Linked DNA regions of Parasedimentitalea psychrophila. The protein of the gene in region 1 binds, or shares a complex with, the protein of each later gene. Links are inferred from orthologs where the notes say so. Each region holds a gene or a part of one and is shown on either strand. Other genes may lie near its edges.

What was found. The genes of interacting proteins can lie anywhere in the genome.
Region 2: the proteins of QPJ95_RS16345 (region 1) and pnp are in contact, whole or in part, in a cryo-EM structure (PDB 9QH0), measured with the Escherichia coli proteins. The link is inferred for Parasedimentitalea psychrophila from one-to-one orthologs.

The regions. Positions count from the first base shown.
Region 1 is NZ_CP127247.1:3,351,966-3,357,931, forward strand. What follows is about bases 1,222-4,853. They hold QPJ95_RS16345 (Rne/Rng family ribonuclease), read left to right. Parts: upstream 1,222-1,611; coding sequence 1,612-4,653; downstream 4,654-4,853. Also shown: QPJ95_RS16340 (sigma-54-dependent transcriptional regulator), read left to right, coding at 1-1,046; QPJ95_RS16350 (sulfurtransferase TusA family protein), read right to left, coding at 4,861-5,094; QPJ95_RS16355 (cytochrome c biogenesis CcdA family protein), read left to right, coding at 5,188-5,940. UniProt on the Escherichia coli protein: Endoribonuclease that plays a central role in RNA processing and decay. Required for the maturation of 5S and 16S rRNAs and the majority of tRNAs. Also involved in the degradation of most mRNAs.
Region 2 is NZ_CP127247.1:1,847,346-1,851,400, forward strand. What follows is about bases 298-3,268. They hold pnp (polyribonucleotide nucleotidyltransferase), read right to left. Parts: upstream 2,860-3,268; coding sequence 736-2,859; downstream 298-735. Other genes in these bases: rpsO (30S ribosomal protein S15), read right to left, coding at 3,261-3,268. Outside these bases: more of rpsO, read right to left, coding at 3,269-3,530; QPJ95_RS08935 (calcium-binding protein), read right to left, coding at 3,717-4,055. UniProt on the Escherichia coli protein: Involved in mRNA degradation. Catalyzes the phosphorolysis of single-stranded polyribonucleotides processively in the 3'- to 5'-direction. Also involved, along with RNase II, in tRNA processing.

The DNA.
Region 1 (5,966 bases):
TCGGGGCCTTTGATTTCCTTGAGAAACCGTTCAACCCGGACCGAATGTCAGAGCTTGCCAAACGAGCGACCGGGGCCCGGCGTCTGGTGCTCGACAACCGGGTGCTGCGCCGTGAACTGTCGGATGGCACCCAGATCATGAAAAAGCTGATCGGCGCCAGTCCGGTGATGGATCGGTTGAAAGAGGATATTCTGGACCTTGGCCAGGCCGACGGTCACGTGATGATCGACGGGGAAACGGGCACTGGTAAAACTTTGGTGGCGCATGCTTTGCACGCTGTTGGCAGCCGGGCCGGTAAGAAGTTTGTATTGGTCAGCTGTGCGGCGCTGGAAGAGGAGGCGCTGTCCAGACGGTTGTTTGGACCGATGATGCCGGAAGATTCGCTGTTACCGGCCATCGAAGAGGCGCGCGGTGGCACATTGGTATTGGAAGATATTGATGCGCTGACCGAGCCCTTGCAGGGCAAGTTGCTCAGCGTGATCAATGAGCAGGGCACCCCAGGCGAAACCCGCATCGTTGCGATCTCAAACCTGCAAGAGGCGGGTAAGACCTGTGAGGATGCCTTGCGACCGGATTTGTTTTATCGTCTGGCCGCATTGCGTATCACGGTGCCGCCGTTGCGGCAGCGCGGCGAGGACATTCTGACCCTGTTTATGCGGCTCTCTGAACAGTTTTCCGAGGAATACGGCTGTGAGGCCCCCAAGGTCTCGGCGCAAGAAGCGGCGCAATTGCTGCAGGCGCCCTGGCCGGGCAATGTGCGCCAGTTGATCAATATTGCCGAACGGGCGGTGTTGCAGGCGCGGCGCGGCTCTGGGACCATTGCCTCGCTCCTGATGTCCGATCACGAGGAAATGCAACCGGTGATGACAACCGAGGGCAAGCCGCTGAAGGAATACGTAGAAGCCTTTGAGCGGATGTTGATCGACAATACAATGCGCCGCCACAAGGGCTCGATCGCATCGGTGATGGAAGAGCTCTGCCTGCCGCGCCGGACTTTGAATGAAAAAATGGCCAAATATGGTTTGCAACGGTCCGACTATCTCTGAGGCGAGCTGTCCACAGGGCGACTGACAAGGTGCGGGTCTCGCTGACAGCACCGAAACACGGGCGTACAAGCGAAGAAATTCGCTTGTTTTTTACCCTTTGGCTGAATTGATCGCCAAATTGTGTAATTTCCCGGGGGCTTTGACAGATGTCCATTGTCATTACCTATCCACAGGCAGTATGCTGCTGGGAAGTGACTACCACCAATATGGGGTGAGTCACTTCAAATGAGTTTCGCTGTTTTCCGTCTTTGTCCGGTATGATCCGAGAAGGCGAGAACAGACCGATTGGCCCCGGGGATCCGGGGTAGTTTAGCGCCTGCGCTGGAATGTTTTCAGGGCAGGAAGAAATGGGCAGGGATCGGGATAGTCCCACCTGTCGGAGAAGAACCGCGATGACGCGCGCGCAGGCACAGAGCTTAGAGACAGGACCGCCGGGAACACTTTCCGCGACCATGTTCTGTCGCGCACCGTCAGATATCGCCCTGACAAGACATCACCCAAAACGCGCAGCCCCCCCCGGAAACGGCCGGAGCGTGCGCGCGCAGGCATGGTGCACTAAGGAAACATGGCAAAGAAGATGCTTATTGATGCCACCCACGCCGAGGAAACTCGGGTTGTGGTGGTCGACGGAAACAAGGTTGAGGAGTTCGACTTTGAATCCGAGAACAAACGCCAGCTTGCTGGCAATATCTATCTGGCAAAAGTAACCCGGGTCGAACCCTCTCTGCAGGCAGCCTTTGTTGAATATGGCGGCAATCGTCATGGCTTTCTGGCGTTTTCGGAAATTCACCCCGATTACTACCAGATCCCGGTCGCCGACCGGCAAGCTCTGATGGAAGAAGAGCGCGTCTATGCCGAGGCAATGCGCGCCAAGGACGACGAGGAAGACAGCAAGCCTGCCAAACCGCGCCGGTCACGGTCGCGAAGCCGTACCAAGGCTGAAGACGTAGCCTCCAAGGATGCGGTTGAGACCAAAGAAGTCGAAATCCCCCAGACCGAAATTTCCGGTATGGAAACCATTGATCTCAGCGATGAGGCCGACACCGGTTCGGCTGATGTGCTTGGTGTGTCCGAAGGCAGCTCTCCGATGGAGACCGTGGCAGAGACCCCGGTTGAAGAACCTGTTCAGGAGCAATCCGAACCACAGGTCGAAGCCGCTGAAGGTGCCGTTGACGCGGTGGCTGAAGATGCTGCGCCTGTTGCTGAAGCTACAGTGACCGAAGATGAGACCACCTCGGAGCAACCTGTAGTGCAGGATGCGGCTGCGGAGACATCCGTGGCAGAGGATGACGCGACCGAAGCAAAAGAGCCGGGCGACGATGAGCCGGATGCCGACGACAACCGTGCGGACGCCATCTCAAAAGACAGCACAATCGAATCGGTTGCGGATGAAGACGACAGCGAGGACATCCGTCCGCGCCGCAAGCCACGTCCACGCCGCTACAAGATTCAGGAAGTTATCAAAGTTCGCCAGGTTCTGCTGGTTCAGGTCGTCAAAGAAGAGCGTGGCAACAAGGGCGCTGCTCTGACCACATATCTGTCGCTGGCAGGTCGCTACTGCGTGCTGATGCCCAACACCGCCCGCGGTGGTGGTATCTCGCGCAAGATCACCAATGTTGTTGACCGTAAAAAACTGAAAGAGATCGCCAACGAAATCGACGTGCCGTCAGGTGCGGGCCTTATTGTGCGCACCGCTGGTGCCAAACGCACCAAGGCTGAGATCAAGCGCGATTATGAATACCTGCAACGGCTGTGGGAACAGATCCGCGAGCTGACGCTGAAATCAATTGCGCCCGCCAAGATCTATGAAGAAGGCGATCTGATCAAACGCTCGATCCGCGATCTTTATAACCGCGAAATCGACGAGGTGTTTGTTGAGGGTGAGCGCGGCTATCGCATCGCCAAAGACTTCATGAAGATGATCATGCCGTCGCACGCCAAGAACGTGAAACGCTATAATGAAACCCTGCCGCTGTTCGCCCGTTATCAGGTCGAAAGCTATCTGGGGGGCATGTTCAACCCGACCGTTCAGCTGAAATCCGGTGGCTATATCGTGATTGATGTCACCGAGGCCCTGGTGGCCATCGACGTCAACTCGGGCCGCGCCACCAAAGAAGGCTCGATCGAGGACACCGCCACCAAGACCAACCTGGAGGCCGCCGAAGAGGTGGCCCGCCAGTTGCGACTGCGGGACCTTGCTGGCCTGATCGTCATTGATTTCATCGACATGGACGAGCGCAAGAACAACGCCGCCGTTGAGAAAAAGATCAAGGACAAGCTGAAAACCGACCGCGCCCGTATTCAGATTGGTCGCATTTCGGGCTTTGGCCTGATGGAGATGAGCCGCCAGCGTCTGCGCCCCGGCATGCTCGAAGCCACCACTCAGCCGTGCCCCTCGTGTCACGGCACTGGTCTGATCCGCTCCGACGATAATATGGCGCTGACCATTCTGCGCCAGATCGAGGAAGAGGGCACCCGCAACCGCTCACGCGAAGTCCTGGTGCGCTGCCCGGTCAGCATTGCCAACTTCCTGATGAACCAAAAGCGCGAGCATATCGCCCAGATCGAAGCCCGCTATGGTATGTCGGTTCGCATCGAAGGGGATCCGCATCTGATCAGCCCTGACTTCACATTGGAAAAGTTCAAGACAGCCACCCGTGCGGTGTCGGTCGCGACGGCTCCGGTGGTATCGGTTGATACATCGCTGATGGATCAAGTGGATGCTGACGAGGCTGAAGCCATTGAAGATGAAGAAGAAGAGGTGGTTGTCGAGATCACTGAAGTCTCTACTGAAGCGGCTGAAACATCGGATGAATCTGAGACCAAGCCCAAGCGCAAGCGGCGTCGTCGCCGGCGTCGGTCGGGCAAATCTGATGACGCCGAAAACGGCTCTGAAGATGGCTCGGATGACAGTGCTGAAGCCGCTGTTGCTGCTGAAACCGTCTCCGAAGCAGACGGTGCTGTCTCGGGCGAGGTGACAGCTGATGGCGAACAGCCAGCCGAAGACGAGAAAAAGCCAAAGCGGACTCGCACCCGGTCGCGGTCACGGTCGCGCGGCAACAAGTCCAAGGTTGAAGCTGCCGAAGGTGAAGCCACTCCGTCGACTGACGCTCCGGCCGAGGTTGCTGTCGTGGACGAACCCGCTGCAGCTGAACAGCCAGCGACTGAAGCTGAGCCTACGCCAGTAGTTGCAGAACCAGTGGCAGAAGCTGCACCAGAGGTTTCTGTTGAAACCGCTGTTGCCGACGTCACTGAAGCAGCACCCGCTGAGCAGCCCGAGGCTGCGGTGGAAACGACTGAGCCTGAGACGGTTGCGGTTGCCACACCCGAGGTGGCTGCAGAACCTGTGGCCGTTGCTGAGGTGGTCGCCGAACCCGTGCCAGAGACCGCACCGGAGGTGATAGAGACTGCACCGGAGGTGATTGAGACTGCACCGGAGGTGATTGAGACTGCTGCACCGGAAACGGCTGAGGCAGACACAATTGTCGAAGCCGCACCCGAACCGGCTGTGGCAGAACCGGAGCTGGTTGCCGCTGAAGAGGTCGCTCCTGAGCCGGAGCAGCCGCCCAAGCCAAAGCGCCGCGGCTGGTGGTCGCTGGGCAACTAAAGCAAGTTTGAAACGCCGGGGGAAACCCCGGCGTTTTCATTTGTCGGCCATCGAGTTGGGGTGACTGTTTTTGTTGAGACACTGTTAGGTTGTTTCGCGTGCGAAACATTATCAGGCGATTTCGGAAGAACCGCCATATGTCCGGAGCCGATATGTCACCAGCTTATTTTTAGATTAATGGATAGGTGCAGAGGCCGCGCTTGGGGCTCAGCCGCCCTTGCGGACCAGATAGATCTGATGGCCGTCAGCCTCGGTTATCTGCAGCAGTGTGTGGCCGCTCTCATTGCAGAAATGCGGCACGTCGATCACCGCTGCGGGATCGTCTGCCAGCAGCTGCAGAAGCGCCCCCTGTTGTAGGGGTTTCAGCCGCTTGCGCAGTTTAAGGACCGGCAGCGGGCACAACAGGCCAATGGCATCCAGTATTTCACTAATATCGCTCATAACAGTCAGATATGACGGAAAATTCATCCTGTCCACAGGGATGTGACCAGCTGTCCTCGTGACCTTTGAAATCAGGTGGGGTAAGGCAGTTATATGTTTGGTATTGAAATCATCGATGCAGGCCTAATCCCTGCTATGCTCGTCGCGCTGATCGCCGGTTTGATCAGCTTCCTTTCCCCCTGTGTGTTGCCCATCGTGCCACCCTATCTGGCCTATATGAGCGGCGTTTCAATAGGAGATATGCAAAACCCCGGTGCGGCCCGCCGCAAGGCGATACTGGCCGCGTTATTTTTTATCATGGGCCTATCAACTGTGTTCCTGTTGCTGGGCTTTACCGCGTCGATTTTCGGCGCCTTTGTCCTGCAAAACCAAGAGCTCTTCGCGCAGGTCTCGGGCTTGGTGGTGATCATCTTCGGGCTGCATTTCCTGTCGGTCTTCCGTATTCCGATTCTGGATCGTGAGATGCGAATGGAGGCGGGGCAGTCCGGTGGATCAGCGATTGGCGCCTATGTACTGGGCCTTGCCTTTGCCTTTGGCTGGACGCCCTGTATTGGCCCGCAACTGGGGGCAATTTTGTCGCTGGCAGCGTCTGAGGCCTCGGTTGCCCGGGGAACCATTTTGCTGGGTATTTATGCGCTTGGCCTTGGCGTTCCCTTCCTGCTTGCTGCCATATTCCTCAGCCGTTCGATGGTGCTGATGAACAAGATGAAACGCCACATGGGTTTGATTGAAAAACTGATGGGTGGGTTGCTTTTGCTGGTGGGGGTGATGCTGGTGACCGGGTTGTTCTCAACCTTTTCCTGGTGGCTGCTGGAAGCCTTTCCGGCTTTAGCCCTTCTTGGTTAGATAAAGGGGGCCGGATGGCCCCTTTT
Region 2 (4,055 bases), 1.5 Mb from region 1 along the record:
CGACGCCCTTATTGATTGAGTGACGTGAGCAAGAGTTGGATGTCAAAAAGAGGCGTGAGGGATAATGGAAGTAGGATTAACAATATTTCTGAGATTGAGTCAGTTGCAGCCACAAAAACAATGGCCGACAATGGAGTCGTTACTGCAGCCTGGTAAGTAAGATCGATATTGGTCACTGAAGAAAACAATTTCCCACAAAATTGCCGCCAAAGATTTTGAGGCGGACCCAGGGTATATCGCTGACCTGAAAAACAAGAGCGAGCTTTCGCACAATGTCGCTGCACTAAACGTTTTCTCAAAGTGGTCTAAGCCCAACAGCAGAGAGTGGGAAAATGCTGATTTGGAGGGAGTTTGGTACCTTGGTGACCATGATTTTTTGCTTAAGTCCAAACCCAGTTTCATCACCACTGAAAAGAATGAGGCATTTCTTCATTTGGTCTATGCTTCGTCAATGACACCCTCAACACAATCGGTTGCGGGGTTGGGCTGTTTTGTCCTCAACAAGATGTTCCAGAATACTCAGTTCGGTAATTGCCGATTTTGTGTTTTAGATCTCGCGAAGGGCCGTCGGTACTCTGACAAGCAAATCCCAAAAAACGGAGAATTGATGCTTGAACATGAGGTCGCGGGTTTGAGCAGAATGGCCCGGACGATCTTAGCTGCATAATACAAAAAAGGCCCCGCCGTTGCCAGCAGGGCCTTGGTTATTTCACAAGAGAGTTAAGCCGTATCGGCTTACTCTTCGCCCTTGATCTCTTCGCCAGTTGTCTGGTCAACGATCTTCATCGACAGGCGAACCTTGCCGCGATCGTCAAAGCCCAGCAGTTTGACTTTCACTTCCTGGCCTTCCTTCAGAACGTCCGAAGGGTGGTTCAGGCGGCGGTTTTCGATCTGGGACACATGCACCAGGCCGTCGCGCTTGCCGAAGAAGTTCACGAAAGCGCCGAAATCGACGATTTTGACAACTTTACCGGTGTAGATGGCACCTTCTTCAGGCTCAGCCACGATCGAATAGATCATGTCATAGGCCTTTTTGATCGATTCCGCGTTTGGCGAAGCGATCTTGATGATGCCGTCGTCGTTGATGTCGACTTTGGCGCCGGACACTTCAACGATTTCGCGGATCACTTTACCACCCGAGCCGATCACTTCACGGATCTTATCGGTTGGAACCTGCATGGTTTCGATGCGCGGCGCGTGAACCGAGAAGTCAGAGGCTTCGGTCAGTGCGTTGGCCATCTCGCCCAGGATGTGAACACGGCCAACTTTGGCCTGCTCCAGGGCTTTTTCCATGATTTCCGGTGTGATGCCGGCAATCTTGATGTCCATCTGCAGCGAGGTGATACCTTTTGCGGTACCGGCCACTTTGAAGTCCATGTCGCCGAGGTGATCTTCGTCACCCAGGATGTCGGACAGGATCGCATAAGATCCGTCTTCTTCCAGGATCAGACCCATTGCAACGCCGGCAACGGCAGCTTTCAGAGGCACACCAGCGTCCATCATCGACAGCGAGCCGCCGCAGACAGAAGCCATCGAGCTTGAACCGTTTGATTCGGTGATCTCGGACACCAGACGGATGGTGTAGGGGAAATCAGTCGAAGCAGGCAGAACCGCCTGAAGCGCACGCCATGCCAGTTTACCGTGACCGATTTCACGACGGCCAGGACCACTGACGCGACCCACTTCACCAACCGAATAGGGAGGGAAGTTATAGTGCAGCAGGAAGTTGGATTTGAAGTTGCCGTGCAGCGCGTCGATGAACTGCTCGTCGTCTCCGGTACCCAGAGTGGTGACAACCAGACCCTGAGTTTCGCCACGGGTGAACAGTGCCGAACCGTGGGTCCGCGGCAGCAGGCCGGTTTCCGAAACGATTGGGCGGATCTCGTCGGTTTTACGACCGTCGATACGGATGCCGGTTTTGACAACGTCGCCACGCAGGATGCCAGCTTCGAGCTTTTTCAGAGCGGAACCAAGGTTCGCGTCGTCCAGTTGCTCAGGGCTCAGGGCAGCCTTGATGGTGTCGCGGGCAGCCGAAACAGCTGAGGTCCGCTCTTGCTTGTCGCTGATCGCAAAGGCGGCGCGCATTTCGGTGTCGCCAGCGGCCTTAACGGCTGCGGACAGATCCGAGTAATCCGGAGCGGCAAAGTCGAACGGCTCTTTGGCGCAGTCTTCGGCCAGCGAGATGATCAGGTCCAGAACCGGCTGGATCTGCTCATGGGCAAAGTTGACGGCGCCCAGCATTTCAGCTTCGGACAGCTCGTAAGCTTCGGATTCAACCATCATCACGGCGTCTTTGGTGCCGGCCACAACCAGATCCAGACGCTGTTCTGGGTTCAGGCGCAGGTCCTGCATGTCGTCAACAGTTGGGTTGAGAACATATTCGCCATCTTCAAAGCCAACGCGACAGTTGGCGATCGGGCCCATGAACGGAGCACCGGAAATGGTCAGAGCAGCCGAAGCAGCGATCATTGCAACCATATCAGGGTCGTTGACCAGATCGTGGGACAGCACGGTGCACATCACCAGAACTTCGTTTTTGAAGCCAGGGACAAACAGCGGACGGATCGGACGGTCGATCAGACGTGCAGTCAGTGTTTCCTTCTCGGTGGGGCGGGCCTCACGCTTGAAGAAGCCACCCGGTACTTTACCGGCGGCATAGTATTTTTCTTGGTAATGCACGGTCAGGGGGAAGAAGTCCTGGCCGGGTTTTTGCTTGCGGGCAAAAGTCACGTTGGCCATGACTGAGGTCTCGCCCAGAGTGGCGATCACCGAGCCGTCAGCCTGACGGGCTACTTTGCCGGTTTCCAGTGTCAGCGTGTCTTCGCCCCACTGGATCGATTTCTTAGTTACGTTAAACATCACGTTTCCTACGTAGGCCGCCGGGGCGTATCCCCTTTGGCCGGAAAAATGCGAGCCCATGCTCGCGACCCTATCCTTCGTATCTGGGGCGCGGGTCTCGGATGCCCCATTCCAGATTGCTTCGCCGTATATGTTTTTGGCGCAAAAAGAAAGGTTCAATGCAATAACACCATCTGCAGGAGGAGAATTGCCGGTTTTTCAGACTATATCTCGGCTGCGCATAGGGCGCGGTGATGCGTCTTAGGGTTGTGGTGTCCCGCTCGGACTTACTGGCCGCAAATGCAAAGGTCTGAAACCTGGCGAGCTGCGCGCATGCGGGCGGCGGCACAAAAGGCCCGGCACAACGAAAAAACGCCCGCTCAGATGAGCGGGCGTTAGATGATCCAAAAGGATCGGTATTCTTAGCGGCGGATGCCGAGACGTTTGATCAGGTCCTGGTAACGGGCCAGATCTTTCGACTTGGTGTAATCCAGCAGCTTGCGGCGCAGAGCAACCATTTTCAAAAGACCACGACGACCGTGGTTGTCTTTTTTGTGGATTTTGAAGTGCTCAGTCAGGGTGGTGATGCGCGAGGTCAGAATGGCAACCTGGACTTCTGGCGAACCGGTGTCGCCTTCCTTGATTGCGAATTCTTTCATCAGGCGGTTTTTTTCTTCAACTGTGATCGACATCGGGGTCTCCTATATAGGTTTGTGTGAATGGCGCAGGCCGGGATGTCGTCCAGCACAGGCCCGTGGAGTAGTCCCCACCCGAAGACAGCGCAGATCCGCGAATCCATGGTGGATGCGCGGATATAGGCCGTTCCGTCGGCAATGGCAAAGGTAATTTGCCCGGCAGGGCTGCCGCTTGTTGCCGGATCAACCCGGCATATGAGCGGCCAGGGCGCTGCTGTTCTGATCCAGCACCACAATGTCCGCTGCGGTGATCCCGGCTGAGCTGTTGAGCCGCAGGGTCTCGGTGCCGTTGATGCGGATGATGCTTTGGTCCGGGGCATCGGGATCGGATTCAATCTGGATATCGGGGTCGGGCTGATCCTGTAGGTCCCAGAGCAACACCAGCTGATCCTCGGCAGCGTCGAAATCGATGATCTCGATGGAGTCGCCCGCTGTGATCCAGCTGCCGGTGATGATCTGATCGGCACCGTCGCCCAGGGTCAGCACATCATTGGCCCCGGCCACCAGAGTGTCATCGCCGTC